DNA from 2 places in the Kaistia nematophila genome. Region 1 is predicted to be linked to the other one. Evidence: riboswitches for the same ligand, from Rfam matches in the RefSeq annotation. Region 1 holds a riboswitch; the other holds the start of a gene.

Region 1 (14,688 bases):
GCCGGCCCCGGCGCCCGTAGCGCCTCCGCCGCAGGCCGCCGAGGCCGAATTCTTCCATGACGAGGCCGACGAGGCGCATGCGTCCGAGCCCGAGATCGAGGCCGACTGGCACGAGCCCGAGCCGCCGCAGAAGCCTTCGCGCCAGCCGCCGCCGGTGCAGCCGCAATGGCCGCAGGTCTCGCCCACGCGCCCGAGCGCCTATGATCGCGCCGCGCCGCAGGGCCGTCGCGAGCCGACGATGTCGGCGCCGGAACCGGCCGACGAGCCGCGCTTCGACGCGGATCTCGAACATGACCACGACCATGACGACAGCCGTCATTTCAGCGCCGACGCCGACTGGGCGCCCGAGCCGCTGCGCGCCACGCCGATGGGGAATGACTCTTTCGACGAGCCGCGCGAGCGCCGTCCGTCGCGTCGCGAGCGCAACCGCGAGGCTGCCGAGCGTCCCGCCGTTTATGTCGAGCGCACCAAGCCTTCGCGCTGGCCGACGATCATTCTGCTGGTCCTGATCGCGCTGATGCTTTGCGGCATCGCGGCGCTGGTCTGGTCGCAGCGCAGCGTTGTCAAGGACGTGATCGGCGACCTGATCTCGTCCTCCGATACCGGCGCCAAGACCGCGTCGAACGAGGACGCGCCGCCGACGCTTTCGGCGCCCGCGAGCAGCAAGAATTCCGATCGCCTCGGCGGCGGCGCCGCGGAAGAGGCGCCGGCGAAGTCGGTCCGCACGGTCGATGCCCAGCCTTCGTCGGATGGCGAGGAAGCCGATCCGCTCGCCGGCGTGATGACGCCGGAGGGCACCGGCTCCGCCGCCCCGGCCCAGGCGCCGGCCGCGGCCGAGCCGGCCGATACGGCCCCGGCGGCCTCGGCTCCCGCCGCGGCGCCCGCGGCCGGAACGGCTGATGAGTCGCTCGTCGCGCAGAAGGCCATCCTCTACGAACAGCCGACCGACGGCACCCAGAACGTCAAGGTGGTTCCGGCCAATGTGACGTGGAAGTTCAACGCCAATTCGCCGAACGGCCCGGAGATCCAGGCCAATCTCGACGTGCCCGAGAAGGGCATGAAGGTGACTCTGAACATCCGCAAGAACAATGACAGCGCGCTGCCGGCGAGCCATCTGGTCGAGATTGTCGTGGATACGCCTGCGAATTTCGCCGGCGGCGGCGTCAAGTCGGTGCCGGCACTGGTGATGAAGCCGACCGAGGAATCGCGTGGCCAGCCGCTCGACGGCGCCGCTGCCAAGGTCGCCGACGGCTTCTTCTGGATCGCCTTCTCGAACGACGCCCAGCCGATGGCGCAGAACGTCGCGCTGCTTCGCGAGCGCAACTGGATCGACCTGCCGATCGTCTACAACAACGACCAGCGCGCGATCCTGACCTTCGAGAAGGGCACACCCGGCCAGCGCGTCTTCGACAAGGCGATGACCGCCTGGGGCAACAAGTAGCGCCACGCCAACCTCGCGGGATGAACCATGAAAGTCCGGCTCATCCTGCATGGCAAGGCGGCGCGCGATCCGCGCGTGCGTGAGGCCGTCGGCGCCGTCCGCGCCGATGGCCATGTGGTCGAGGTCCGCGTGACCTGGGAGGCGGGCGACGCCAGTCGTTTCGCCCGCGAGGCCGTCGCGGAAGCGCGCAAGGGCGCGATCGACTGCATCGTCGCCGGCGGCGGCGATGGCACGGTCAACGAGGTGTTCGCCGCCTCGCTCGCGGCCGAGCCGCCGGAAAGCTGCTCGTTCGGCATCCTGCCGCTCGGCACCGCCAATGATTTCGCCCGTTCCACCGGCATTCCCGTCGACGACCTGACGGCGGCGCTCCGGCTCGTCACCACGACCCCGGCGCGACGGATCGATGTCGGCAGCCTGAACGGTCGCGTCTTCGTCAATCTCGTCTCCGGCGGCTTCGGCTCGCGCGTCACCGTCGAGACCGATCCGGAGCTGAAGAGCCGGCTCGGCGGCCTCGCCTATGTCGTCACCGGCGTCACCCGGTTTCGCGAGCTCTCGGCCAATAGCGGCCGCTTCCGCGCCGAAGGCTTCGAGTGGGAAGGCAGCTTCCTGGCGCTCGCGATCGGCAATGGCCGCCAGGCCGGCGGTGGCATCGTGCTCTGCCCGGAAGCCCGCATCGACGACGGCCTGCTTGACCTCGCCATCCTGCCGGAACTCACCGGCGATGCTCGGCTCGAAGCCTTCACGCAGTTGTGGCGGCAGGGCGCGGCGGCCGTCGAGAACATCCAGATCAGGACCCGCAGCGCCTGGATCGAATATGATTCGCACGAGGAACTGCACGTCAATCTCGATGGCGAGCCGGTGAAGACGCGGCATTTCCGCGTCGAGTGCCGGCCCGCCTCCCTTCGCGTCCACCTCGGCTCCACCCCGCTCGACGGCACCGCATAGCAGCTCCGCTCGGCCGGCCCCTTGCACGGCGAAGCATCCTCGGCCATGCTCGCCCCATTCCGAGGGGTGTTCGCGAACGCGAGCTGAGATGGCCTGGGGCCGAACCCTTCGAACCTGATCCGGGTCATGCCGGCGAAGGGACGGGAAGCTGGTTCACGACGTCTGCTCGTTTCCATCGCCATGCGCATGGCCTCGTCCGATCTTCGGAGGAGCGGCTTCGCCATGGTGGCAAGGGCAGAGTTTGAGGGAACTGTGCGACGGCATGGCTGGGCCGGCGGCCTCGCGCGCGCGTTCGTCGTCGCCGTCGCCCTGATTGCCATCTGGCAGCTCGTGATCGTCGTCTTCGCGCCGCCGCCCTTCATGCTGCCGCCGCCCGCGCGTGTCTGGCGCGCCCTCGTCGAGCGGCCCGATCTCTGGCGCCGCGACGCCGTCACCACGCTGATCGAGACGATCTCAGGCCTCGTTACCGGTGCGCTCGCCGGCGTCGCGCTGGCGCTGGTCATGACCTTCGTTCCGGCGATCCGGCGCATCCTGATGCCGCTGCTGATCGTCACCCAGGCCTTTCCCGTCTTTGCCATCGCGCCGCTGCTCGTGCTCTGGTTCGGTTTCGGCATCGGCTCGAAGATCGTCATGGCGACGATCGCCATCTTCTTTCCCGTCGCGTCCGCTTTCCATGACGGGCTGGCGCGCACCGATGCCGGGCTGATCGACCTGAGCCGCCTCTACCGGGCCAGGCGCTGGCAGGAAATCCTCTATCTGCGCATCCCCGACGCGCTGCCGGCGCTGGCCTCCGGACTCCGCGTCGCCGCTGTCTACGCGCCCGTCGGCGCGCTGATCGGCGAATGGGTCGGCGCCTCGTCCGGGCTTGGCTACGCCATGCTGATGGCGAACGGCCGGGCGCAGACCGACGTCGTCTTCGCCGCGCTGGCGCTTCTCGCCGCCATGGCCGTGCTGGTGCGCGCCGCGGTCGAGATCGCCACGCGCCACATCGCCCCCTGGGCGCCCGAAACCATCCGCTAATCCCCTCGACCTGCAAAGGAAACGTCGATGAAACCCTTCCTCCGGCTCGCGGCGTTCGGCCTCGCCACTGCCCTGACGATCGGATCGGCCCAGGCAGCCGACAAGCTGACCGTCCTGCTCGACTGGTTCTACAATCCCGACCATGCGCCGCTGGTGATCGCCAAGGAGGGCGGCTTCTTCGAGAAGCACGGCCTCGACGTCGAGATGATCGCGCCTGCCGACGCCAGCGCGCCGCCGCGCCTCGTCGCCGCCGGCCAGGCCGATATCGCGATCACCTATCAGCCGGACCTTATGCTGCAGGTGAAGGAAGGGCTGCCGCTGACCCGCATCGGCACGCTGATCGAGACGCCGCTCAACGCGCTGATCGCGCTCAAGGACGGGCCGATCAAGACGCTCGCCGACCTGAAGGGCAAGAAGGTCGGCTATTCGGTGGCGAGCCTGCAGAACGCCTATATCGGCACCGTCCTCGCCTCCGTCGGCCTCAGCGAGAAGGATGTCGAGATGGTCAACGTCAACTTCAACCTCTCGACCTCGCTGATGTCCGGCCAGGTCGATGCGGTGATCGACGGCTATCGCAACGTCGAGCTGATCCAGCTCGGCCTCGAGGGCAAGCCGGGCATCGCCTTCTACCTGGAGGAGCACGGCGTTCCCGCCTATGACGAGCTGATCTACGTCACTCGCAACGAGCTTCGCGACGACCCGCGCATGGTCCGTTTCCTGGCGGCGGTCGAGGACGCGACGATCTTCCTGACCAACCATCCGGAAGAGGCGCTGGCGATGTTCCTGAAGTCGCACAAGGACCTGGATGACCAACTGAACCGCGACTCGTTCCTGGCGACGCTGCCGCGCTTCGCCAAGCGCCCTGCCGCCCTCGATATCGGCCGCTATGACCGCTTTGCCGAGTTCATGAAGGCGAGGGGGCTGCTCGATTCTATCCCGCCGATCGACAGCTACGCGATCGCGCCGCGATAGGACGGATCTGCATCGAGATGCCGGCGCAATCCGTCACCTCCCACTGAGGGAGGCCTTCGCCCAGCACTAACCTCAGTATTTTGAGGGGACCAGAGGCCCGTCTCGAAGCACGCAGGGCGGCGTCGGTACGGAGATTTTCCTCTCAGGTGGTGCGTCCTCCGAGACGGCTTGCAGCGCAAGCCGCCTCAGGATGCTGGAGATCGAGACCTGTAGAACCTCAAGGGTTGCGTGAGAGGTTCATTCCGGCAGGCCGGCCAGCTTCAGGCCTTCCATGTAGCGGTCGAGCTGCGGGCCGGCGAGATTCTTGATGCCGTCGCGGACGCCGGCGACCGTCAGGCCCGGGCTTTCGGCCAAAAGCCGACGCACGGCGTTGCGGGCGAGCGTCGTCTGGCCAGCGAGCGCCGCCGAGGTCGCCTGCAGGCGATAGGCCCAGACCATGCCGGGACGGCCATGCAGCGACTGGCCGGCCCAATGCGCCGCCTCGGCATAGTTGCCGAGCAGGAAATGGCAGGTCGCGATGCCGGCGAAGGCGTTGAACTGGATCGGATCTTCCGGGCTCAGCGCGATCGCCTTCTCGAAGCTCTCGATGCCGAGTTCCGGCCGCTCCGAATAAGCCTGCGCATAGCCCAGCCGGGTCCAGGCCCAGGCGAAGGTCGAATCGAGCGCGATGGCTCGCTCGATGAACTGCAGCGCGCGCGACTGGTCGGTGTTGAGGATCGAGAAGGTGGCGCCGATCGCGGTCAGGACAAGCGGATCGGGTTCGCCCAGCTCCGCCGCCAGCTCGGCGAGCGCAATCGCCTCGGCGCGGTCGGCGGCCGGATCGTCGGACCAGAGATAGGTGATCTGCTGACTGAGGCACCAGCCCTTCAGGCTGATCGCGGCGCTCGAACGCGGATCCGCGAGCAGTGCCTTCTGCAGCAGCGCCAGGGCGGCGGCATTGTCCTCGCGCCGATGCGCCCAGAAATGCGGCATCGCCTGCAGCACGAGCTCGTGCGTCTTCAGCGTTTCCGTCGCCTTGCGCCTCACCCGCTCGATTTCCGCCGCCCGGATGGCGGGGCGGAGCGCGCCGGCGACCAGCGTGGCGACTTCGTCCTGCAACGTCAGCGGATCATGGACGGTGCCATCTTTGCGGCCAGACCACAGATGCGCGCCCGTCTCTGCCTCGACCAACTGGGCCGTGACGCGCAGCGTTTCACCGGCCTGGCGAACGCTGCCCTCGATCACGTAGCGCACGCCGAGGTCGCGGCCCAGCGAGCGGACGTCGGTCGGCTTGCCCTTGTAGGTGAAGGCGGAATTGCGGGCGACGACGCGGATGTCGCGCACGCGCGACAGCGTGGCGGTCATCTCCTCGACGACCCCGTCGGCGAAGGCCTCGTGATCGCTGCGCGGCGACAGGTCGTCGAACGGCAGCACGACGGTGAGCGGGCGCAGGTCCGGCTGCTCGGCCGGCTGCAGTGGCGGCACCGCCAGGCTGGTCGGTGTCAGCGTCTGGCCGGCCGTCGGCACCAGGCGCGGCATCGGCTTGCCCTCGGGCATCCAGAACCAGGCCTCGACCGGGTAGGGGATGCTGCGCAGCGACAGGAAGCCGGCCGGCTTGAAGGCGGCGGCGGGTTCGCCGAGCAATTGCCAGCGGACGGAATGGGTGATGGCGATGCCGCCGGGCGGCGCGGCGGCCTGCAGGCGCATGGCGAAGCCGATGGCGGCGCCGAACCGGTCGTCTTCGGTGAGGATCAGGTCGGCGAGCACGATCGCCGCGCGCACCTCGATCGGCGGGCGGCCGCGGGTGGCGTTGCGCGCCGCCATGCCGTTCTGGAACGCCATCGTCCATTCGACCGCGTCAAGGACGCTCGGAAACTCGATCAGGCCGCCATCGCCCATCGTCTTGATGATGTGGGCGCCGAATCGGGGAATGGTGGGTCGGACGAGGCTGCGATAGATCGCGCGCATCTCGCGAATGGCGCCGAGCTCGTCACGCTGGATGAGTTCGGAATAACCGACCACATCCAAGGCAGCAATGACGGTCAATCGGCGACGCGGGCGCGCCATGATGATCCCTCGACACTGTGTTGTATGAGCTATCGGGCCTGCCGCAGATTACGCAAAGGCAAGTCACCTCTAGCCGCATACAGCATCAGCGAAACTTTCGCAACGGTTTCGTTTGTCGGGAAAGTCGAAAGTTACGCGCGTAGGCAGAAAGGACGCAACGCGCGAAACCGACGCCGGAGCGGGTCAGGCGTCGGTGTCGGCCAGTTCGTCGTCGGCGTGGCTGCGCTCGAGATCGCGCGCGCCACGCTTGACCGCCTTCTGCACCTTTTCGAACGCCCTGACCTCGATCTGGCGGACGCGTTCGCGGCTGACGCCGAATTCGGCCGAGAGTTCCTCGAGCGTCATCGGGTCGTCGGCCAGGCGGCGCGCTTCGAAGATGCGGCGTTCGCGCTCGTTGAGCACGCCCATCGCGTCGCGCAGCAGCTGGCGGCGATTGTCGGCCTCTTCCTGGTTGGCGAGGATGGTTTCCTGGTTGTCGCTGTCGTCGACCAGCCAGTCCTGCCATTCGCCGCCCTCGGTATCGGCGCGAAGCGGCGCGTTCAGCGACGCGTCGCCGCCAAGGCGACGGTTCATCGAGATGACGTCGTCGGTCGAGACGCCGAGCTTGGTGGCGATCTGCTCGACCTGGTGCGGCTTCAGATCGCCTTCCTCGAGTGCCTGGATCTGGCTCTTCATCTTGCGCAGATTGAAGAACAGGCGCTTCTGGTTGGCGGTCGTGCCCATCTTGACCAGGCTCCACGAGCGCAGGATGTACTCCTGGATCGAGGCCTTGATCCACCACATCGCATAGGTCGCGAGGCGGAAGCCCTTTTCGGGCTCGAACCGCTTCACGGCCTGCATGAGGCCGACATTGCCCTCGGAGATCACTTCGCCGATCGGCAGGCCGTAGCCGCGATAGCCCATGGCGATCTTCGCCACGAGGCGCAGATGGCTCGTCACCAGCTTGTGGGCGGCGCTGCGGTCGTCATGCTCCTTGTAGGCCTTGGCCAGCATATATTCTTCATCCGGCGCGAGCATGGGAAAGCGGCGGATGTCGTCGAGATAACGTGAAAGTCCGGCTTCGCCGGACGCGATGACAGGAAGACTTGCTCTGGCAGCCATACGTGCCCCCTCCATTCTTTTCGGCGTTCCCCGAAAGCCAACGCCGATCGCGGCCATGTTGGCCCGCATGGAGATATATAGGCACGAAATACAAGTTTAACAGGACCGATTGGTCCGACCCGATCACAGTCCGTTGAAGGCCTCGATCAGATCGGCCAGGTCTTCCGGCGGATCGCTTTCAAAATGCAGCGTTTCTCCGGTCGTCGGATGCTCGAAGCCGAGCAGCCACGCGTGCAGCGCCTGGCGGTGGAAGCGGGCGATCGCGCTGCGGGCCGGTTCCGGGATCCGCGCCAGCTTGGTAAGGAAGCCCTTGCCATATTCCTGGTCGCCGATCAGCGGATGCGCCATCGCGGCCATGTGGACGCGGATCTGATGGGTGCGGCCCGTCTCCAGCCGGAGGTCGAGCAGGCTGGCGATCGGATTGGCGGGATCGCCGAAGCGCTCCTCGACCGTATAGTGGGTGATCGCTTCCTTGCCGCCCGTCTTCACCACCGCCATCTTCAGCCGGCTCACCGGCGAGCGGCCGATCGGGGCGTCGACGAGGCCGTAGGGCAGGGACGGCACGCCCCAGACGATGGCGCGATAGCCGCGCTCGAGCGGACCGGAGCGGCCATGGTCGGCGAACTGGTTGGCGAGGCGCTTGTGGGCGCGGTCGTTCTTCGCCACCACCATCAGGCCGGTCGTGTCCTTGTCGAGCCGGTGCACGATGCCCGGGCGGCGGACGCCGCCAATGCCGGAAAGGCTGTCGCCGCAATGGGCAATCAGCGCGTTGACGAGCGTGCCGGTCCAGTTGCCGGCGGCCGGATGCACGACGAGGCCGGCCTGCTTGTCGATGACGAGCAGGTCGCTGTCCTCATAGACGACATTGAGCGGGATCGGCTCGCCTTCCGGCTCGGGTGCGACCGCCGGCGGCACGGCGACGCGGATGACGTCGCCCGCGTTGACCGCCTTTTTGGCCTCCACTATGGTCGCGCCGCCGATCGAAACGTGGCCGGCCTCGATCAGGGCCTTGAGGCGGCTGCGGGAGAGCTCGGCGATCGCGGCGGCCAGATAGGCGTCGAGGCGACGGCCAGCCGCATCCGGTTCGACCACGAGGTCGACGATTTCCTCGCCGTCATCCGGAAACTGATCCATGGTCAACCCTACTTCCTCTTCGAACGGCGCGCCGCAACAGGGTGGCGATACGCCCCTCGATCCCGCCGTCGAGCGCGTCCGGCAGAAGCTGAGACGACTGATTCTGGTATCGAGTCTGACGGTGGTGCTCGGCTTCGTCGCCGTGCTGTTCGCCGTCATCTATCGGATCGGCCCCGGCGGAAGCAAGTCCGGTCTTGCCCCGTCCTCGGCGGAACTGCGCATCGAGCAGGCCATACCGGCCGGCGGCCGCGTCGTTTCCTCGGCGCTGAACGGCGACCAGCTGGCGCTGACGCTCGATGTCGGCGGCGCGACGCGTGTCGTCATCCTCAACATCAACACTGGCAAGGTGCTGCGCAACATCAGCCTCGGCACCACGCCGTAGCGCCGGGTCGCGGGTTTCCGCCATCTTCTCCCCCATGCGGAAAAAGTTCTGCACAGGGAGTTTCAAAGAACTTTGGCGATGTGGCTTGCCAAGGTTCCGATCACCCGGTATATCGCCGTCATCCGAAAGCAAACGGATCCGCGCCCATCGTCTAGCGGTCAGGACGTCGCCCTCTCACGGCGAAAGCAGGGGTTCGATTCCCCTTGGGCGTACCAAAACCTCCGCATTCCAGAACTGAATACTGACCCGTCCAACACGGCATGTTTCGCGTGTGGGTTAGCCGCTTGTGCCCTTCAGGCTCAGGCGGGAGATGGCCTTCCGGCGACATAGTCGCCGAGCCCCGCGACCAGATGGTCGAAGGCGAGGCGCATGCGCCGGACCGTGCCGAGATCCTCGTGCATGGCGACCCAGCATTCGAGCGGATAGGCGAATTCTGCCGGCACGAGATGGACGAGCTCGGGATCGCGCGCCGCGAGCGGGCTCTGGCAGCCGCCGATGCCGAGGCCGGCCCGGATCGCGGCGAGCTGGGCGGTGTCGCTGTCGGTGCGCAGGCTGAACATCTCGCGCGAAAGCGGCAGGCCCAGCTGCTGCAGCGCCCGGATGGCGGGTGAATCGCGGTCGAAGCCGATCAGCGCATGGCCATCCAGCTCGGCCAGCGTCCCCGGCGTGCCCCGTCGCGCCAGGTAGCGACGATGGGCATGCAGGCCGATGTCGATCGTGCCGATGCGGCGGGCGAGCAGGGCGCCCTGCGTCGGCCGGGCCATCCGCACGGCGATGTCGGCCTCGCGCCGCACCAGATCCTCGTTGCGGTTGGAAACCACCAATTCGACGGCGATGCCCGGATGCCGCTCCATGAAGGGGGCGAGGATCGCCGGCAGGATTTCCGTGCCGACCACCTCGCTCGCCGTCAGACGCACCGTGCCGCGGTCCTCGGCCGCCTCGGCCGACGCCGCGCGCACCAGCGCCTCGGCGGCGGCGGCCATGGTTTCGGCATGCGGCGCCAGCTCCAGCGCCGCCTCCGTCGGCGTCAGGCCGGCGCGCGAGCGGGTGAACAGCACGACGCCGAGCGCCTGCTCCAGTTCGTCGACGTGGCGGCCGAGCGTCGGCTGGGTCAGCCGCAGGCTGCGCGCCGCCGCCGACAGGCTGCCGTCGCCGAGTACGGCGAGGAAGGAGCGGAAATGGTCCCAGGATGGCGTCATCATAGAAAAATGTATGACCGGCATCCAAAGTTCAACAATTTAAAATGGAATGCGCCAGCGCGATGTTCGTTTCCACGGCAACGAAGGAGCGGATCATGACCGAACAGAAACTGGCCCTGGTGATCGGCGCGACCGGCGGCGTCGGCGGCGCGGTGGCACGGGCGCTCTTGGCGCATGGCTGGCGGGTGCGGGCGCTGCAGCGCGACCCGGCGGCGGCCCGCCGCAAGCCCGGCGGTGACGGCATCGAATGGGTCAGGGGCGACGCCATGAACCCCGCCGACGTCATCGCCGCGGCGGAAGGGGCGTCGATCCTGTTCCATGGCGCCAACCCGCCCGGCTATCACAACTGGCGGGGTCTGGCCCTGCCGATGCTGGAAAGCACGATCGCCGCCGCGAAGGCTGTCGGCGCCCGCATCGTCTTCCCCGGCACCATCTATAACTTCGGGCCGGACGCGCGGCCTCTGATCGACGAGACCTCGCCGCAGCGGCCGACCACGCGCAAGGGGAAGATCCGCGTCGCCATGGAGCAGCGGCTGCGCGATACGGCGGCCGCGGGGACGCCGGTGCTGATTGTCCGTGCCGGTGACTTCTTCGGCCCGCATGCCGGCAACAACTGGTTTGCCGCCGGCATCGTCAAGCCGGGTAAGCCCGCGACGACGATTGCCTATCCGGGCAAGCGCGACATCGGGCATGACTGGGCCTATCTGCCGGATCTGGCCGAGACCATCGTCGAACTGATCGAGCGCGCCGACGAGCTCGGGCCGTTCGAGGTGTTCCACTTCCGTGGCCATTATTTCGAGCACGGCGTCGACATCGCGAAAGGGGTCGCGGCGGCGATGGGGCGGCCGGCAAGCCGGATCCGCGGCTTTCCATGGTTCGCCATCTATCTCGGCGCGCCCTTCGTCGAGATGTTCCGCGAGCTGATCGAGGTGCGCTACCTCTGGAAGGAGCGGCTGGAACTCGACAATCGCAAGCTCATCGCCTTTCTCGGCCGCGAGCCGCATACGCCCCTGCCGGAGGCGTTGCACACGACGCTGGCGGCGATGGGAGTACTGCCCGTGGCGTCTGCGCGCTGACGTTCCCTAGAGGCCGGTGCCGGCGTGCTGCAAGGCGCGGATGCGCTCGGCAAGGCCCTGGGCGGGCGCCGGAGACGGCGTCCCCTCGGGAGGCGGAGGCAGCATCGTGACGAGGCTCGGGCCTTCGCCGCGCTCATTGGCGAGGCGCGCCACGGCAGCACCGAACTCGATCAGCTTGCCGCGCAGCAACGCCGTCTCCTCGGCGCTCGCGGTGCCCGAACGAAGCTTCAGCGCCTCGATATCGGCTTCGAGGCCGGCATTGCGGGTTTCGAGCGCAGCGATGCGCTGCTCCAGCTCGCGCTTCTGGTCCTTGAGCGCCAGGGCGCCCATTTCGGCCGTCTCCGCCTCGACCAGGCGGATCGACAGGTCCTTGACCTTGGCGTGCGCCTCTTCGAGCTCGGTTTCGCGCAGCTTCAGTTCGGCGATCGCGGCGCGCATCGTCGCCTCGCTCTGGGCCTCGCGCTCGCTCTGCTCCTCGACGCGGCGGCGCTCGATCGCCAGATTGGCCTTCAGCGTCGACATCTCGCTCTCGATGCCGGCATTCGCCACTTCGTCGCCCGTCGTCGACATCTTCAGCGCCGCCAGCGCGTCGCGCATGTTGTCGAGCTCGGTGTCGCGGGCGATGATTTCCAGGCGCTGCGCCTCGCGTTCGTCGTTCGTCTCGCGAAGCGTCTCCTCGGTTTCGGCCAGCTTGAGCCGGATCTTCTCCAGCCGTTTTTCGTTTTCGGCGCGGTCAGTCGTAGCGGTGGCTGCGGCGAGTTCGGCGTCGGCGACGCGGACTTCCAGCTCGGCCCGGCGCGCTTCGAGCGCGACGATGTCATCGGCCGAAAGCGAACCCTGTGCCGTCAGATGTGTGATGACCTCGCGCTTGCGGTTGATGTCGATCATCTGCTCCATGACCTGCGCCTTCAGCCGCTCGACCGTCTGGTCGAGGGTGCGCGTCGACATGGCGAAACCGGCGCGGATCTGATCCTTCTCGGCCTGGATCTCGGCGCGCGTCATCGGCAGCGTCCGCTCCATGTTGCGGCGGGAGAGGCGGACGGCGCGGCGCCAGAAAGGGGGGATGAGGACCAAGGCCAAGATGCCTGCCGACAGGAAGCCGAGAGCGAAGTACATCAGAGATTCAATCAACGCACCGTCTCCGGATGTCGGTTGCGCCCGCGGAGCGCCTGGCGAGAACCGCTCCGCAGACATCGGCCTTCAGCGCCAGCCCACGCGCAGGCTTCCAGATGACATTGTCCGAACCCGAGAGTCCAGCCACAAGCACGTGTCGCCGGCCCGCAATGCCGGTTCTGACGCGGGTGTGGCTTTGTCGCGATGATCCCGGTCACAGCCCCGCCGGGATTCAATGGCCCTGGTCAGAAGGGGTTCCAGGTCTGACGGTCGGTGAACTTCAGGTAGCCGATGTTGAGACCGAGGCGGGCGCCGAGGCCGGAGACGATCGGGACGATGAAGACGTCGTCGCGCGACAGCACCGTCATGCCGACGCCGCCGACCAGGAAGGCCGAGCCGTTGACGCCGCCGAAGCGCGAATAGATCGCGTTGATCGAGGGCAGGTTGTAGACCAGCATCATGACGCGCGAGCCTTCGCCGCCGATGTCCCAGCCTAGCGAGGGACCCTGGAAGAACACCTGATGCTGGCCGGCGTTCTTGGTGTAGAGCGTGCCGTTGCCGTAGCGCAGACCCGCGAACAGCGCGCCCGAGCCCTGCTCGCCGAGAATGTAGCCGTTCGGCTGGCCATATTTGGAGACGGCGTGCTCGACGACGGTGGCGAGGCTGCCGGAAACCTCGCCGAAGAACTTGTGGCCGGTATTGACCAGCTCATCGGAAGAATACTGGTTCTGCGCCTGAGCCTGGGCGTGGCTGAGGGCAAGGAAGGGCGCCGCCAGGGCGACCAGCGCGAGCAGGAGGAAAAGACGCAGGCTGCGGGTCATGTCGGTCGGCTCCTTGTCGTGGCGGCTGTCATGGCACGGAACCCGATCCCCGATGGGCGGAAACCGGCAGTGGGCACGCGAATCACCTCAGGAAGTGTAAGTCAAAAAGGGGCGGCATCGGGGCACGCGGTGGGCTGCAGGAGCTGCGGGCCGCGACCGGCTGGCGGTTGGCAGCTTCGCTGGGCCGGTGTATCCCCGAAGCGCCTTTTTTACTGCGCTGATTCGTTCAGGGGGATCCGTCATGACCAATGAGATCGAACTCGAAGCCCTCGATCTCGCGGCGCTGCTCTGCAGCCGCGTCTGTCACGACATCATCTCGCCGGTAGGCGCCATCAACAACGGCCTCGAGGTCCTCGACGAGGAGACCAGCGAGGAGATGAAGGCGTTCGCCTTCGACCTGATCCGCAAGAGCGCCCGCCAGGCTTCTGCCAAGCTGCAGTTCGCACGGCTCGCCTTCGGCGCCGCCGGTTCCGCCGGCGCCGAGATCGACATCGGCGACGCCGAGAAGGTGGCGCGCGGCTACATGGAAGGCGAGAAGGCATCGTTCGAGTGGACGGCGCCCCGCGCGCTGATGCCGAAGAACCAGGTCAAGCTGATCCTGAACCTCGTGCTGATGGCGGTCGCGGCCGTGCCGCGCGGCGGCTCGATCAAGGTCACAATCGAGGGCGAGCCCACGAAGCCGGACGTCACCTTCCATTGCTCCGGCCCGAGCGCCCGCATCCCGGTTGCGTTCGAGAAGCTCATTCCCGGCGCGATCGTCGACGTCAACATCGATGCCCATGCCGTGCAGCCCTATTATGCGGGCCTGCTGGCGCGCAGCTGCGGCATGAGCGTCGCCGCCGTGCTCGACGGCGCCGATGTCATCATCACGGCGCGCTCCAGCGCCCCTGCGCCTGCGGCGGAAGAGGCTCCGGCCGAGGCGCCGGCGGTCGAGGCTCCCGCCACCGAGACGATGCTGGCGGACGCGCCCGAGGCCGCCGCCGAGGCTGCTGTCGCCGAGACCACCGGCCAGGCCTGATCCCGACTTGGACGCCCGGCGCGTCCGAGGCAACAAAAAAGCCGCGCGGCTTGATCCGCGCGGCTTTTTTGTTGCCTGCCAGTTGGTTGGTCCGGGGTGGGAAGCGCAGCTGATCGCCGCCGCCGCGCAGCCGGACAAGAAAAAAGCCCCGCAGGGGCGGGGCTTTCCAGTTTCGGCCGGGGGAGGTCCGGCTATGCGCTTGCGCGCATCTGGGTCTCATCCGGCTCGCGCAGCACGTAGCCGCGGCCCCAGACGGTCTCGATGTAGTTGAGTCCGTTGGTCGCGGTCGCCAGCTTCTTGCGCAGCTTGCAGATGAAGACGTCGATGATCTTCAGTTCGGGCTCGTCCATGCCGCCATAGAGGTGGTTCAGGAACATTTCCTTGGTCAGCGTGGTGCCCTTGCGGAGCGAGAGCAGCTCC
Region 2 (14,688 bases), on a different contig from region 1:
TCGGCCAATGCCGACGCCGAACTCGCCGTGGCGGATCTCGGCCGCGCCACCGCGCTCGCCAAGAACCAGTTCGCGACGCAGCAGGCGCTGCAGCAGGCGCAGGCGACCAAGGACAAGACCGCCGCCGCCGTGGAATCGGCCAAGGCTGGCCTGACCACGGCCGAGGCCAATGTCGCGGTGCTGCAGGCGCAGCGCGTCGAGGCGCAGCGCGCGCTCGACCAGGATCAGACGACGCTGGCGCAGAAGAGGCTGGATCTCGAGCACATGGTCGTGCGCGCGCCGTTCGACGGCGTGATCGGCAACCGCGCCGTCAATCCGGGCCAGTATGTCGCCACCGGCCAGCGCCTGCTGGCATTGGTGCCGCTGCAGGACGTCTATGTCGACGCGAACTTCAAGGAGACGCAGCTAGACCGCATCCGGCCGGGCGCGACCGCGAGCGTCAGCGTCGACGCCTATTCGGACGGCACGATCGAAGGCGTCGTCGACAGCGTCGCACCCGCATCGGGCGCCGTGTTCAGCCTGCTGCCGCCCGACAACGCCACCGGCAACTTCACCAAGATCACCCAGCGCGTGCCGGTCCGCATCCGCATCCCGGCCGCCGAGGCCGCGAAGGGCCATCTCCGTCCCGGCCTGTCGGTCGTCGTCGACATCGACAGCCGCACCGGCGGTGAGACCAAGGCGGCCGCCGCCAACTGAAAGCAGCTTCTCCCCATCGGGGAGCGCTTCGAGAGGGGAACCGGTCCTGTCGTCCCTACCGGCTTTCCGGCTCCCCTCTCGTTGAAATCGACCGTCCCCGCACGGCCGTGATGCCGGCGCCAACGCCGGCGCCCATTCGGGGCTGACGCCCGAGGAGACGATCATGGCCGGACCCCAACAGCCCGCCCTGCCCGAAATGACGCCGCGCCGCACGCTTGGCTTCGTCGCCATGGCCGTCGGCATGTTCATGGCGATCCTCGACATCCAGATCGTCTCGTCGTCGCTGACCGAGATCCAGGCGGGCCTTTCCGCCAGCGCGCAGGAAATCTCCTGGGTGCAGACGGCCTACCTGATCGCCGAGATCATCATGATCCCGCTCTCGGGCTTCCTCGGCCGCGCGCTCTCGACCCGCTATCTCTTCGCCATCGCCGCCGGCGGCTTCACCATCACCTCGATCGGCTGCGCCACGTCGAACTCGATCGGCGAGATGATCGTCTGGCGCGCGCTGCAGGGCTTCATCGGCGGCGGCATGATCCCGGCCGTGTTCGCGGCCGCCTTCACGATCTTCCCACCCAATCGCCGCGCCATGGTCTCGGCCATCGTCGGCCTGATCGCGACGCTGGCGCCGACCGTCGGCCCGACCATTGGCGGCTATCTCACCAACATCTTCTCCTGGCACTGGCTGTTCCTGGTCAACGTGATCCCCGGCATCGCCGTCACGATCGGCGTGCTCAGCTTCGTCGACTGGGACAAGCCCAATTTCAAGCTGCTGCAGCGCTTCGACTATATCGGCCTGATCACGCTCGCCGCCTTCCTCGGCAGCCTCGAATACGTGCTCGAGGAGGGCTCGGCCAATGACTGGTTCCAGGACGAGACCATCGCCGCGCTGGCCGTGGTGACCGTAGTCGCAGGCGTGCTGTTCTTCTGGCGGGTGCTGAAGACCGACGAACCGATCGTCGACGTGCGCGCCTTCCAGAACCGCAACTTCGCGACCGGCGCGCTGTTCTCCTTCATGCTCGGCGTCGGCCTCTACGGCCTCGTCTATCTCTATCCGGTCTATCTCGCCCGCGTGCGCGGCTATGATTCGCTGCAGATCGGCGAGACCATGTTCGTCACCGGCCTGTTCATGATGATGACGGCACCGATCGTCGGCCGCCTCGGCCAGAAGATGGACCCGCGCTACATGATGGCGTTCGGCCTGTCGCTGTTCGCGCTTTCCTGCCTCGAACTGGTACCGATCACCAAGGACTGGGCGTTCAGCGAGCTGTTCATCCCGCAGGCCATGCGCGGCGTCGCGCTGATGACGTCGATGATGCCCGTCTCGATGCTGGCGCTCGGAACCCTTCCGCCCGAGCGCATGAAGAACGCTTCCGGCCTCTTCAACCTGACGCGAAACCTCGGCGGCGCCGTCGGCCTTGCGGTGATCACTACTATACTGAACAACCGCTGGGACCTGCACATCACGCGGCTGCACGAGCAGGTCCAGTGGGGCCGCGAGGCGGCGACCGAGCGGCTCGACGCCATGACGAAGGGCTTCGCCGCCACGCTCGGCTCCGACGCCAACCTGGCGGCGATCAAGACCTTGACCCAGTCGGTCAAGCGCGAGGCCCTGGTGATGGCGTTCTCGGACGTGTTCCTCGTGCTCGCCGTCATCTTCGCAGGAATAGTCCTCCTGGTCCCGCTGGCGCAGAAGCCGCAGGGCGCACCGGCAGGCGGAGGGGGCGGCCACTAGGCCGTCCCTGTTCATCCTCCGGGTTCCCGCCACTCGCCCCTCGCTCGATCCAAGACCGCGGATTGAGATCGGCGGGCAACAGGACTAGTGTCGGGTGCCCTGGCTGAACCAGATTCCTCAGGCGCCCCTCTTGCCCGGCCCACCCCCGGCGGGCGCACAATCACATTGGCGATATTCCATGGATGCTTCCGTTTCCTCGCGCCCAGGTCCGGCTCCGCTCGACCATGCGACCGTTCGCTCGATCGTCCTCGGCGTCATGCTGGCCATGTTCCTGGCCGCTCTCGACCAGACCATCGTGGCAACCGCGCTGCCGACCATCGGCCGCGAGCTCGGTGACCTGCAGAACATCGCCTGGGTCGTGACCGCCTACTTGCTGTCATCGACGGCGGTGACGCCGCTCTACGGCAAGCTCAGCGACATCCATGGCCGGCGCACGGTACTGCTGATCGCCATCGCCATCTTCATCGTCGGGTCGATCGCCTGCGCGCTGGCGCCAACCATGACCGGGCTGATCCTCGCCCGTTTCCTGCAGGGCCTCGGCGGAGGCGGCCTGATCTCGCTGGCCCATACGATCACGGGCGACGCGATCCCGCCCAAGGAGCGCGCCAAGTACATGGGCTATTTCGGCGCCGTCTTCGCCAGCGCCAGCGTCGCCGGCCCGGTGCTGGGCGGCGTGCTTTCCGAGGCGCTGCACTGGTCGGTCATCTTCTGGATCAACCTGCCGCTCGGCCTCATCGCCTTCGCCATGACGTTCAACGCACTGAAGAAGCTGCCGCGCAACGATCGCCCGCACCGGCTCGACGTGGTCGGCGCCGTGCTGCTGGTGGCGGCGGCCGTGCTGCTGCTGCTGGCGCTGAGCTGGGGCGGCGTCAACTATCCGTGGGGCTCGCTGCCGATCATCTCGCTCCTGCTGGCCTCGGCGGCGGCGTGGGTGCTCTTCGTCGCTCGCGTCCTGACAGCGCCGGAGCCGTTCCTGCCAGTCGGCGTGCTGCGCGACCAGGTGGTGGCGACGGCGACGCTCGCCGGCTTCTTCGGCATCGGCACCATGGTCGGCCTGTCGATCTACATGCCGCTGTTCTTCCAGTCGGTACTGCACCTGTCGGCGGCGGAATCGGGCTTCGCGCTGATCCCCCTCTCGATCGGAACGGTGTTCGGCGCCCAGTTCTCCGGCCGCGTCATGGCCCGCGTCCAGCACTACAAGCGCTCGCCGACCATCGGCCTGGCCGTCGCGATGATCCTGACCGCCCTGCTCGCCGCCTTTGCCGGCCGGATGGACGTGATCTCGATCGAGATCGTCCTGGCCTTCATCGGCGCCGGACTCGGCACGCTATTCCCGGTGACGATCGTGGTGGCCCAGAACGCCGTGCAGGCGCATCACCTCGGCACCGCGACGGCGACGATCAACTTCATGCGCTCGCTCGGCAGCGCCATCCTGGTCGCAGCCTTCGGCGCGATCTTCCTCGCCGGCCTCGGTGCGATCTCCGGCGGCGAAGGCGGATCGGTCGAGGCCAAGATTGCCGCAGCAGCTGGGGCCGGCATTTCGCTCGCCGGCGCTTTCCGTGGCGTGTTCATCGCGGCGACGATCTGCATCGCCATTTCGCTGGCGCTGCTCGCGATCATGGAAGAGCGCCCGCTGCGCAGCACCCGCGGCCCCACCCCTTCGGCGGTCGAGGTCTAGACGCACAAGGCCCCAACCCGAGCGGTCGGGTTGGGGTGATTTTCGGAAGTCGCTCGCGCGCTGGAACACGCCGGACGACTACGGGCTTTCGGAATTGGCCTCATGGAAGCGGATGCGGTTGCCGAACGGATCCGGCACCTGCACCATGCGGGCGTCAAAGCCGGTATCCTGAAGCCCCGGGCGCGAATAGCCATACTTCTTGGCCAGAAGCTCGCGGTGGAAGGCCTCGATCCCGCGCATCCAGACGAACACGGTCGAGCCAGGGCTGGCGTCGCCGTGATGCTCGGAGAGATGCAGCACCGCGCCGGCGCGCGAGATCTGCGCATAGAGCGGCATGCCCTCGCCGTAGCGATGCTCCCAATCGACATGGAAGCCGAGGAAATCGCGATAGAATTCCATCGCCTTGGCGATGTCGAATATCCGCAGGATCGGGATCACCCGGGTGAATTGCAATCCGTCCGCCGCGGCAGCCTTGATCGGATCGGCCTCGGCGGCGATCGCCGCCGCGAGGACGTTCCAGTCGTCGAGCCCGAACTGGCGGGCGACGATCTCGAGCGTTTCGCTGTGGGTGAGTTCGATATCGCGCTCGGCCATCACCGCCCGCAGCGCCTTTGCCATGGATTTGGCATCGCGAAAATCGCGCATACAACCTGTTCCTTGCCTCAGGGCGAACGCAGTCACGTCAGTGCTTGCATTGCTGAGGCGTTCGCCGGGGCCAACGGATCAGGTTCGGTTCATCCGGTGCATTCACCATACCCCAAAGGGCGCAAGCGGCAGGCTGCACCAGCCTGCCGCGATCTTAGTCGACGCGGTCGACGCGTCAATCGGCTCAGTCGATCAGCTTGTAGGCCGGCACCGTCAGGAACGGCTCGAAGGTCTTGGCCGTCGACAGCTTGGCGAACAGGCTGATCGCCTCGGGGAAACGGCCGGCCGCATAATTGTCCGGACCGACCTCGCCCTTCACCACTTCCATCTCCTCGGCGAGCGCGCGACGGAACAAGTCTTCCGTCACCTTCTGGCCGTCTTCCAGCGTCGCCTCGAAGTTCAGCTGCTGCCAGATCTGGGCGCGGCTGATCTCGGCCGTCGCCGCGTCTTCCATCAGGTTGTAGATCGGCACCGCGCCGCGACCGCGCAGCCATGCCTCGATGTACTGGACGCCGACGCGGATGTTGTGGCGCAGGCCCTCTTCCGTGCGGGTGCCATCATGGATCGCGAGCATGTCCTTCTGGCCGAAGGAAACCTCCTCGCGCAGGCGTGAGAGCTGGTTCGGCGTCGGCATCAGGCGATCGAACACTTCCATGGCGACCGGCACGAGATCGGGATGCGCGACCCAGGTGCCGTCATGACCTGCATTGGCCTCGCGCTCCTTGTCGGCGCGCACCTTGGCGAACGCCGCCTCGTTGGCCTCGGGATTGTTCTTGATCGGGATCTGCGCCGCCATGCCGCCCATCGCAAAGGCGCCGCGGCGGTGGCAGGTCTTGATCAGGAGTTCCGAATAGGCGAGCAGGAAGGCCTTGCCCATCACGACCTGGCCGCGATCCGGCAGCAGGAACGCCTTGTTGTTGCGCAGCGTCTTGATGAACGAGAAGATGTAGTCCCAGCGGCCGCAGTTGAGGCCGGCCATATGGTCCTTCAGCTCGTACAGGATCTCGTCCATCTCGAAGGCCGCCGGCAGCGTCTCGATCAACACCGTCGCCTTGATCGTGCCATGTGCGAGGCCAAGCGCCTCCTCGGCATAGGTGAAGACCTCGTCCCAGAGACGGGCCTCCAGATGGCTTTCGGTCTTGGGCAGGTAGAAATACGGGCCCGAACCCTGCGCCAGCGCTGCCTTGGCGTTGTGGAAGACATAGAGGCCGAAATCGACGAGCGAGCCCGATGCGTCCTTGCCGTCGAAGGTGATGTGGCGCTCGGGCAGGTGCCAGCCGCGCGGACGGATGATCAGCACGGCAGGATTGGCGCCGAGCTTGTAGGCCTTGCCGGTGCGCGGATCGGTGAAGTCGATCCGGTTTTCCCAGCGATCCCTGAGATTGAGCTGGCCCTCGACCATGTTGGCCCAGACCGGCGAGGAGGCATCCTCGAAGTCGGCCATGAAAACCTTCGCGCCCGAGTTCAGCGCGTTGACGATCATCTTGCGGTCGACCGGGCCGGTGATCTCGACGCGACGATCCTGCAGGTCGGCCGGGATCGGCGCGACCTTCCAGTCGCCTTCGCGGATCGCCTTGGTCTCGGGCAGGAAGTCCGGCAGGCCGCCATTGTCGAAGAAGACCTGGCGCTCGTTGCGGAACTCGAGCAGGGCCCGGCGCTTGGCGTCGAACCGGCCGTGCAGTTCGGCGACGAAGGCGAGCGCCTCCGGCGTCAGGATCTCGTCGAAGCGGGGACCGATCTCCCCCTTCACAGCCAGGCGTTCAGCGTTGGTGGCGGACATGACAACTCCTCGGTGGGAACGTTGGAGCGACTATGCCACGCCACCGTCTTCAACTGAACCTGCACGATCAGGGCAGAACTTGTTCCGAATTGGAAAAGGTCGCCTACTTGCCGCGATAGCGCGCGATCCGGGTGGAAAAATCGCGCGCCGCCGCCGCAGGGTCTTCCGCCGCGATGATGGCGGAGACAATGGCGAGGCCATCGGCGCCCGCTGCCAGCGTCGGTTCGACATGCTCCGGCTTCAGGCCGCCGATGGCGACGACGGGCAGGCCCACCGTCCTCTTGACGCGACCGAGATGCTCGAAGCCGATCGGATCCGGCGCATTCGGCTTGGTCGAGGTGGCGAAGACCGGGCCGACACCGAGATAGTCGATCGGGCCGAGTTCTTCCGGCGTCAGTTCGTGCATCTGCGCCGCCGACAGGCCGAGGATGCGATCCGGGCCGATCAGCTCGCGCACCTTGGCGACCCGCATGTCGCTCTGGCCGACATGCACGCCATCGGCGTCGACCGCCAGCGCGACGTCGACGCGATCATTGATGATGAGCGGGATGCCGCGCGGCCGCAGCAGGTCGACCAGCGCCGACGCCGTCGCGACGAAATCGCGGGTCGAACCCTGCTTGAAGCGGTGCTGGACGAGCGTGACGCCGCCATCAATGGCGGCGCGGACGGTCTCGACGACGCCGCGCGGCCCGGCAAGATCCTCGTCGGTGACGAGATAGAGCGAAAGATCGAAAGGACGGCTCATCAGACATTCACCTCTTCAACGGTCTTGATCGTGGCGTAACGCTCGAGCATGCCGGCATCTTCGGCGTGGAGCGCATCGCACAGTTCGGCGGGAAGGTGTCCCGGCCCGGTCACGCGCGCAGCGGCCGCGGCGCCGGCGGCGCCATAGACGGCGAGCGCCGCCACGGCGGCCTCGAAGGGCGGACGCACGGCGGCGAACGCCGCCACGGTCGCCGAGAGCGCGCAGCCGAGAGCGGTCGAAAGCGGCATCAGCGGACTGCCGCCGGTGACCGCCACCACCGTATCCCCGTCCGTGACGTAGTCGGTCTCGCCGGTGATGGCGACGACCGCGCCGCTGGCGCGCGCCAGCGCCTTGCCGGCTGCGAGCGCCGCATCGGACGAGGCGGTCGAATCGACGCCCTTGCCCCCTGCCCCGGCGGCTCCCGCCAGGCTCATGATCTCGCTCGCATTGCCGCGGATGATCGCCGGGCCGGCCCGGCTCATCTCGACGGCGAAATCGGTGCGGAACTTCGTGGCGCCGCAGCCGACCGGATCGAGGACCCAGGGCTTGCCGAGCGCGACGGCCTGCTTCGCGGCGCGGCGCATGCCCTCGATCCATTGCGGCGACAGCGTGCCGATATTGATCACCAGCGCGCTGGAGATGGCGACGAACTCGTCGACCTCCTCGGCGGCATGCACCATGGCCGGCGACGCGCCGACGGCGAGCAGCACATTGGCCGAGATCGTCATCGCGACGTAGTTGGTGATGTTCTGCACGAGCGGGCGGGCGGCGCGCATGGCTGCGAGCGCGCTGGCAGCGTCGGCGACCGTCAGGTGGCGATGTTGGGTGGTAGACACGAATGGACGTCCTTTGCTGTGACGCAGGACGGAACGATGGCAAGGACATCTAGGTGCTGAAGCATCCAGGCGCTTGGCTCAATCCCTCCGCCGGCATGATCCGGATCAGGTTCGCGGGTTAGTCCAAAGACCTCTCAGCCAAGCTCCGACGGAAATTCCGATGGATCAGGGCACCCCGATGAGACGAGCGGACCCTATCACGGCTTGGCATCCAGGCAAGGGGCAAGCGGTCGTCAACGGACCTGCCGGGCCCTTGTGACCGCGGTCACGGCGACCTAACCTCGCGGCCTGCTAGCTTTCGCCTTTGCAATCCGCGTCCGGGCCGAGGCCTCGACCGCCGCACGAGACCCGCCGCATGCTCCAGCCCTATCCCGGCCGCCAGCAGTTTTCCACGCAGGCCCTGCCCGCGAAGGACCGATTCCCCGTTTTCTGCGAGGAGATCGTCCGCCGCGCCGTCGCGCTCGACATCGTCCGCCACGACGACAGCCCGTTCGAAGGCGAGATCGAGCTCTGCCAGGCCGGCCCTGTCGATATCGCCATCATCTCCACCTCGCCGGCGAGCTATCTGCGCACGCCGAGCCTGGTGCGAGACGGCAACGACGCGCTGTTCGCCTTTCTCTGCGTCGAGGGACAAATGATGGCGACGCAGGGCGAGCCGCGCCGCATCGCTCCCGGCGACGGCCTTCTCTGCGACAGTTCGCAGACCGGCGGACTGCGCATGGAGACGGCGACGCGCTACTGGGGCGTGCGCACCTCGCGCGCCCACATCGCAACCCTGACGCCGCGCATCGACCGCCTCGCCGGCGCGCCGCTCGGCGACCATGCCTTCGCGCTGCGCCTGCTCACCAGCTACCTCGAAGGCCTGTTCAGCCATGGCGCGCCACTCGGCAATACGACCGCGCGCGTCTTCGGCGAACATCTCGTCGACCTGATCGCCGTCGCGCTCGGCGCCAGCGGCGAGGCGCGCGAGCAGGCCGAGGCCGGCGGCGTCCGCGCCGCCAGGCGCGCCACCATCCTGCGCGCCATCGAAAAGGAGAGCCACGACCCGAAGTTCAGCGCCGCCCGCCTGGCGGCGCGGCTCGGCATCACGCCGCGCTACGTTCACGTGCTGCTGGAAGAAACCGGCCAGACCTTCGCCGAGCATGTACTGAACGCCCGTCTCGCGATGGTGCTGAAGCGCCTGCGCGACCCTGACGCCCGCCATATGAAGATCATCGAGATCGCCAGCGAAGCCGGCTTCACCGATCTCTCGCATTTCAACCGCAGCTTCCGCCGCCGCTTCGGCGACACCCCGACCGGGGTGCGGGCGATGAAAGCGCGCCTCTGGCTAGAGGCCTGACCAAGGCCCGAAGGGATGGAGCGGCGACGCGCAAAGGACTAGCGTGGCAGGGCCATGGCGACGGAGCGAGGGGCATGAACAAGAGCCGGATCGAAGCGTTCAGCGACGGCGTCATCGCCATCATCATCACCATCATGGTTCTGGAGCTGAAGGTTCCGCACGAAGCGGACATCCACACGCTGCTGCCGCTGCTGCCGGTCTTTCTCAGCTATGTGCTGAGCTTTGTCATGATCGGCATCTACTGGAACAACCACCATCACATGTTCCACGCCGTGCGGCATGTGCGCGGCGGCGTGCTCTGGGCCAATCTGCACCTGCTGTTCTGGCTGTCGCTGATGCCCTTCACCACCGCCTGGATGGGCGAGAACCACATCGAATCCGTGCCGGTCGCCGTCTATGGCTTCGTCCTGATGATGTCCGGCATCGCCTACTACATCCTCGCCCGCGCGCTGATCCGCCTGGAAGGCGCGGATTCGGCCCTCGCGATCGCCTTCGGCAAAGACAGGAAGGGCCGGATCTCGGTCGTCATCTACGCCGCCGCGATCGCCCTCGCCTTCCTGAGCCCGTGGATCGCGATCGGCTGCTATGTGGCCGTGGCGCTGATCTGGCTGGTGCCGGACCGCCGTGTCGAGCGCGTGCTGCTCGCCGCCCATCCCGGCCAGGCCCCACCGGAACGATAGCGCCCGGCAATGCCGCACTATTTGCAGCCAAGGGCCCCGGTTGGGCGTATGATCACGCCATGTACCTCCAGTTTCCGAACCGAAGCCGCAGTTACAGCCCCTCGCATCACCGGATCCAGTTCTGGGGCTATGACAGCGCGCTGGAAATCTCGTTCTTCCTGGAAACGGATGCCCTCGCGCGGATTGATCCGGGCGGCGGACTGGACGAGGCGGCGGCGCTGCAGGCCTTCGACGCCAACCGGGCGCGGATCGAACGCGCGGCCGAGCGGGTCTATTCCCGCCATGCGCAGGGATCCTACCTTCTGACCGCCGACGATCTTTGAGGGATCAGGCGGGAAGCCCCGCCGGTTTCGGGCCGCCATAGGCCCAGTCCAGCAGTTCGATCGTATGCACGACCGGCACCCCGCCCGAGAGCTGGGTGATGCAGCCGATATTGCCGGTGGCGACGACGTCGGGGGCGACCTTGGCGATGTTGCCTAGCTTGCGCGCCTTCAGCTGCTGGGAGAGCTCCGGCTGCAGCATGTTGTAGGTACCGGCCGATCCGCAGCAGAGATGTCCCTCCGGCACGTCGCGCACGGTGAATCCAGCCTTCGACAGCAGCGTCTTCGGCGTCGTCTTGATCTGCTGGCCATGCTGCATCGAGCAGGCGGAGTGGTAGGCGACGGTCAAAGGCTTGGGAGCGGCAACCGGTGCCAGCTTCAGGCTCTCGAGATATTCCGTGATGTCCTTGGCGATCGCCGAAACCCGCTTCGCCTTCTCGGCGTAGGCGGCGTCCTCGCGGAACATGAAGCCGTAGTCCTTGATCGTCGTGCCGCAGCCGGACGCCGTGATGATGATGGCGTCGAGCCCCTCGCCGTCCATCTCGGCGATCCAGGCGTCGATCGTCCGCTTCGCCGTCTCGTGCGACTGCTCGGATTTGCCCATGTGGTGGGCGAGCGAACCGCAGCAGGTCTCCCCCCTGGCGATCACCACCTCGACACCGACCCGGTTCAGCAGGCGGATCGTCGCCTCGTTGATGCCGGGATCGAGCACCGGCTGGACGCAGCCCGAAAGCAGCGCCACCCGGCCGCGCTTCTCGACCTGGGTCGGGAACGTGCCCGGCCCCTCCGAAGCGGTGCGACCATGCGGGAAGCGCGGCGCCAGCTTCAGCATGGCGCTGATCCGCTTGAAGCCCGGCACCTTGCCGATCGGGCCCGCGAAGGGACGCGCCATGGCGGCGCCGACAAGCGCCAGGCGAAAGCGATTGCGATAGGGCAAGATGCCCGCGATCGCGGTGCGGATCACCTTGTCGGCGAGCGGGCGATCATAGGTCTCCTCGATATGCGCGCGGGCATGATCGACGAGGTGCATGTAGTTCACGCCGGACGGACAGGTCGACATGCAGGAAAGGCAGGAAAGGCAGCGATCGACGTGCTTGACCACCTGCTCATTGGCCGGCTTGCCGCCCTCCAGCATGTCCTTGATCAGGTAGATGCGGCCGCGCGGACTGTCGAGTTCGTCGCCAAGCAGCACATAGGTCGGACAGGTCGCGGTACAGAAGCCGCAATGGACGCAGGTGCGCAGGATCTTCTCGGATTCGCGGACATCCGGATCGGCGAGCTGGGCAAGGGAGAAGGAGGTTTGCATGGATCACTCTGCCGCTGCGGGCGGTGTTGAGAAGGGTGCCGGATCGTGCTTGCGCAACCCCAGGCCATCTGGCATTGGCGAGGCGCGCGAAATTTCTTCAGCGCATTCAAGGGAATAGCTATGCAGCATCGCCTGTGGGCCGCCGTCGGAGCGGCCTTCTTCACGTCTCTCGTTCTCGCCGGCACCGCCAGCGCCGAGAACCGCCAGGTGAAGATCATCAACGAAACCAGTTCCGACCTCAGCGAATTCTACGCTTCGAACGTCGGCGCCAAGGATTGGGAAGAGGATATTCTCGGCGACGACGAGGTTCCCGCCGGCGGATCGGTCACCATCAACATGGATGACGGCAGCGGATACTGCAAATTCGACTTCAAGGGCGTCTTCGCGGATGACAGCGAAGTGGTCGAGGAAGGCATCGACGTTTGCGAGGTGGGCGTCGTCCGCTTCACCGAATAGAACGGCTGCGGCCCCGGCGCTTTGCCGCGCCGGCGGCCATCCCATTCCTGTTCCAGCCTCCGGCATGGCTCACATCCTTCCCGGATTGAGCACCCCGGCCGGATCGAAAGTCGCCTTGATCAGGCGGCTCATCGCAGCGACCGCCGGCTCTTCCGGCTCGAAGACGGGCACGGTCGCCCGCAGCGTCGGCGAACCGCGCACCAGCATGGCATGACCGCCCACGGCCGTGACCGCCGCCCGCACCACCGCGGCGCCGCCATCGCCCTCTCCCGGCGCGCTCGCCCAGACCAGACCGCCGCCCCAATCATAGACGAGCCGGCTCCCCAGCGCGGCGGCGAGCGCGTCGCCCACCTTCGGACCGTCGGTCGGACGGACTGAAATCCGCCAGATCGCCGCCTCATGCGGAACCTCGAGCGCCTCGACGTCACGGATGCCCTTCCAGAGCACGCGCGAGGCCTCGGCGGCGATGATGTCAAAATTGCCGAAGGGCTTCAGGACCTGATCCAGCCGCTCGCTGCGATAGCGGACGGAAGCCTCGAAGCCTTCCAGCCGCAGCAGCGTCCGCGCCGGCATTCCGTCCGTGGCCGGCAGATGGGCAGCGGCCGTCACCTCGAAGGGCGTGCCGAGCGCCGCCGTCAGCGCCGCGACGCCGCGCTCGGACGAGAGCCCGCTCAGAAGCAGCGTCCGCTCCGTCTCCGCCTCGGGAACGAGCTTGTATGTGACCTCGGTCAGAACGCCGAGCGTGCCCCAGGAACCGGCCAGCAGCTTGACGAAATCATAGCCGGTCACGTTCTTCATGACGCGGCCGCCGGTCTTGATCGTCTCGCCGCGGCCGGTGGTGGCGCGCACGCCGATCAGCGAGTCGCGCGCGGCGCCGGCATGAATGCGGCGCGGGCCGGAGCTATTGGAGGCGGTCATGCCGCCGATCGTCGGCGTGCCGTGACCGCCGAGCAGCTGGCGATAGTCGATCGGCTCGAACGGCAGGCGCTGCCGGTTGGCGGCGAGCGTCTCCTGGATCTCGGATAGCGGCGTGCCGGCACGAGCCGAGATCACCAGTTCCGAGGGCTCGTACAGCGTGATGCCGGTCAGGAGCTGCGTCGACAGCGTGCGCTCGGCGTGAACCGGCCGGCCGATCGGCCGCGTGCCGCCGCCGTGAATGGCCAGCGCGCTCTTCGACTGTGCCGCTTCATGCACGATCGCCTCGATCTCGGCCTCGTTGTCGGGAAGAAGGATCGACGTCATCGGCGGACTTCCTGCAAGACGGGCATTTCGGGCATCAGACGGGGCGTCCCGCGAGCGGGAACACCTTGTGCGGGTTGAGCAGCCATTGCGGATCAAGCGCGGTCTTCACCCGCATCTGCTGGTCGAGATCGATGGTGTTGAACTGATAGGTCATCAGGTCGCGCTTCTCGATGCCGACGCCATGCTCGCCGGTCAGGCAACCGCCGAGCTCGACGCAGAGCTTCAGGATGTCCTCGCCGCAGCGCTCGGCCTTTTCCTGCTCGGCCGGGTCGTTGGCATTGAAGAGCACCAGCGGGTGGAGGTTGCCGTCGCCGGCATGGAAGATGTTGGAGACGCGCAGCCCGTAGCCCTCGCAGATCCGGGCGATGCCGGTCAAAACGGCCGAAAGCTGGCCGGTCGGGATGGTGCCATCCATGCAGATATAGTCAGCCAGGCGGCCCATGGCGCCGAAGGCGGACTTGCGCCCCTTCCAGATCGCGGCGCTCTCGGCTTCCGATTGCGAGATGCGCAGGCCGGACGGGTTGTAGTCGGCGGCGATCGTCGTGATGCGCCCGATCAGATCCTCGATCTCGGCCTCGGAACCCTCGACCTCGATGATCAGCAGCGCCTCGACGTCGAGCGGATAGCCGGCATGGGCGAAGGCTTCGCAGACCTTGATCGCCGGCCGGTCCATGTATTCGATCGCGACCGGAATGATGCCGGAGGCGATGATGGCGGCGACGCAGGCGCCGGCGTCCTCGGCCGACTGGAAGCCCATCAGCATCGGCCGGGCGCCCTCGGCGAGCGGCAGGATGCGAAGCGTCGCCTCGGTGACGACGCCGAGCTGGCCCTCCGAGCCGACGATGAGGCCGAGCAGGTCGTAGCCGGCGGCATCGAGATGCGCGCCGCCGAGCTCGACGATGGTGCCGTCGATCAGCACCATCTTGACGCCCAGCACGTTGTTGGTGGTGACGCCGTATTTCAGGCAATGCGCGCCGCCGGAGTTCATGGCGATGTTGCCGGCGATGGTGCAGGCGAGCTGGCTCGACGGGTCGGGCGCGTAGAAGAAGCCGAGATGCGAGACGGCGCCGGAAACGCCGAGATTGGTGACGCCGGCCTCGACGCGGATGGTGCGGTTGGCGGTGTCGACGTCGAGGATGCGGCTCATCTTCGAGACGCCGAGCACCACGGCGTCCTCGCTCGGAATGGCGCCGCCGGCGAGCGACGTGCCGGCGCCGCGGGCGACGACCTTGA

Evidence for each region. Region 1 has a riboswitch for thiamine pyrophosphate ahead of OSH07_RS19100 (ABC transporter permease). Riboswitches for the same ligand answer to the same signal wherever they lie in the genome.
Region 2: linked by a shared signal. The riboswitch ahead of thiM (hydroxyethylthiazole kinase) and the one ahead of OSH07_RS19100 (ABC transporter permease) in region 1 are both predicted to bind thiamine pyrophosphate.

What each region holds. Positions count from the first base shown of each region.
Region 1 covers NZ_JAPKNK010000009.1:134,992-149,679, forward strand. The annotation lists gene OSH07_RS19090 (hypothetical protein) at 1-1,441, shown strand, start outside; gene yegS (lipid kinase YegS) at 1,469-2,386, shown strand; TPP riboswitch at 2,439-2,544, shown strand; gene OSH07_RS19100 (ABC transporter permease) at 2,609-3,406, shown strand; gene OSH07_RS19105 (ABC transporter substrate-binding protein) at 3,434-4,378, shown strand; gene OSH07_RS19110 (adenylate/guanylate cyclase domain-containing protein) at 4,616-6,424, opposite strand; gene rpoH (RNA polymerase sigma factor RpoH) at 6,608-7,525, opposite strand; gene OSH07_RS19120 (RluA family pseudouridine synthase) at 7,649-8,659, opposite strand; gene OSH07_RS19125 (hypothetical protein) at 8,658-9,041, shown strand; tRNA gene OSH07_RS19130 (tRNA-Glu) at 9,182-9,256, shown strand; gene OSH07_RS19135 (LysR family transcriptional regulator) at 9,341-10,243, opposite strand; gene OSH07_RS19140 (NAD-dependent epimerase/dehydratase family protein) at 10,336-11,316, shown strand; gene OSH07_RS19145 (coiled-coil domain-containing protein) at 11,323-12,432, opposite strand; gene OSH07_RS19150 (DUF1134 domain-containing protein) at 12,675-13,250, opposite strand; gene chpT (histidine phosphotransferase ChpT) at 13,492-14,268, shown strand; gene ctrA (response regulator transcription factor CtrA) at 14,460-14,688, opposite strand, start outside.
Region 2 covers NZ_JAPKNK010000007.1:34,827-49,514, reverse strand. The annotation lists gene OSH07_RS16260 (HlyD family secretion protein) at 1-696, shown strand, start outside; gene OSH07_RS16255 (DHA2 family efflux MFS transporter permease subunit) at 860-2,428, shown strand; gene OSH07_RS16250 (MDR family MFS transporter) at 2,607-4,106, shown strand; gene OSH07_RS16245 (glyoxalase superfamily protein) at 4,185-4,751, opposite strand; gene aceB (malate synthase A) at 4,936-6,531, opposite strand; gene thiE (thiamine phosphate synthase) at 6,635-7,276, opposite strand; gene thiM (hydroxyethylthiazole kinase) at 7,276-8,112, opposite strand; TPP riboswitch at 8,178-8,300, opposite strand; gene OSH07_RS16225 (helix-turn-helix domain-containing protein) at 8,468-9,451, shown strand; gene OSH07_RS16220 (TMEM175 family protein) at 9,526-10,131, shown strand; gene OSH07_RS16215 (DUF1488 family protein) at 10,191-10,454, shown strand; gene glcF (glycolate oxidase subunit GlcF) at 10,459-11,757, opposite strand; gene OSH07_RS16205 (hypothetical protein) at 11,878-12,213, shown strand; gene OSH07_RS16200 (FAD-binding protein) at 12,283-13,455, opposite strand; gene OSH07_RS16195 (FAD-linked oxidase C-terminal domain-containing protein) at 13,490-14,688, opposite strand, start outside.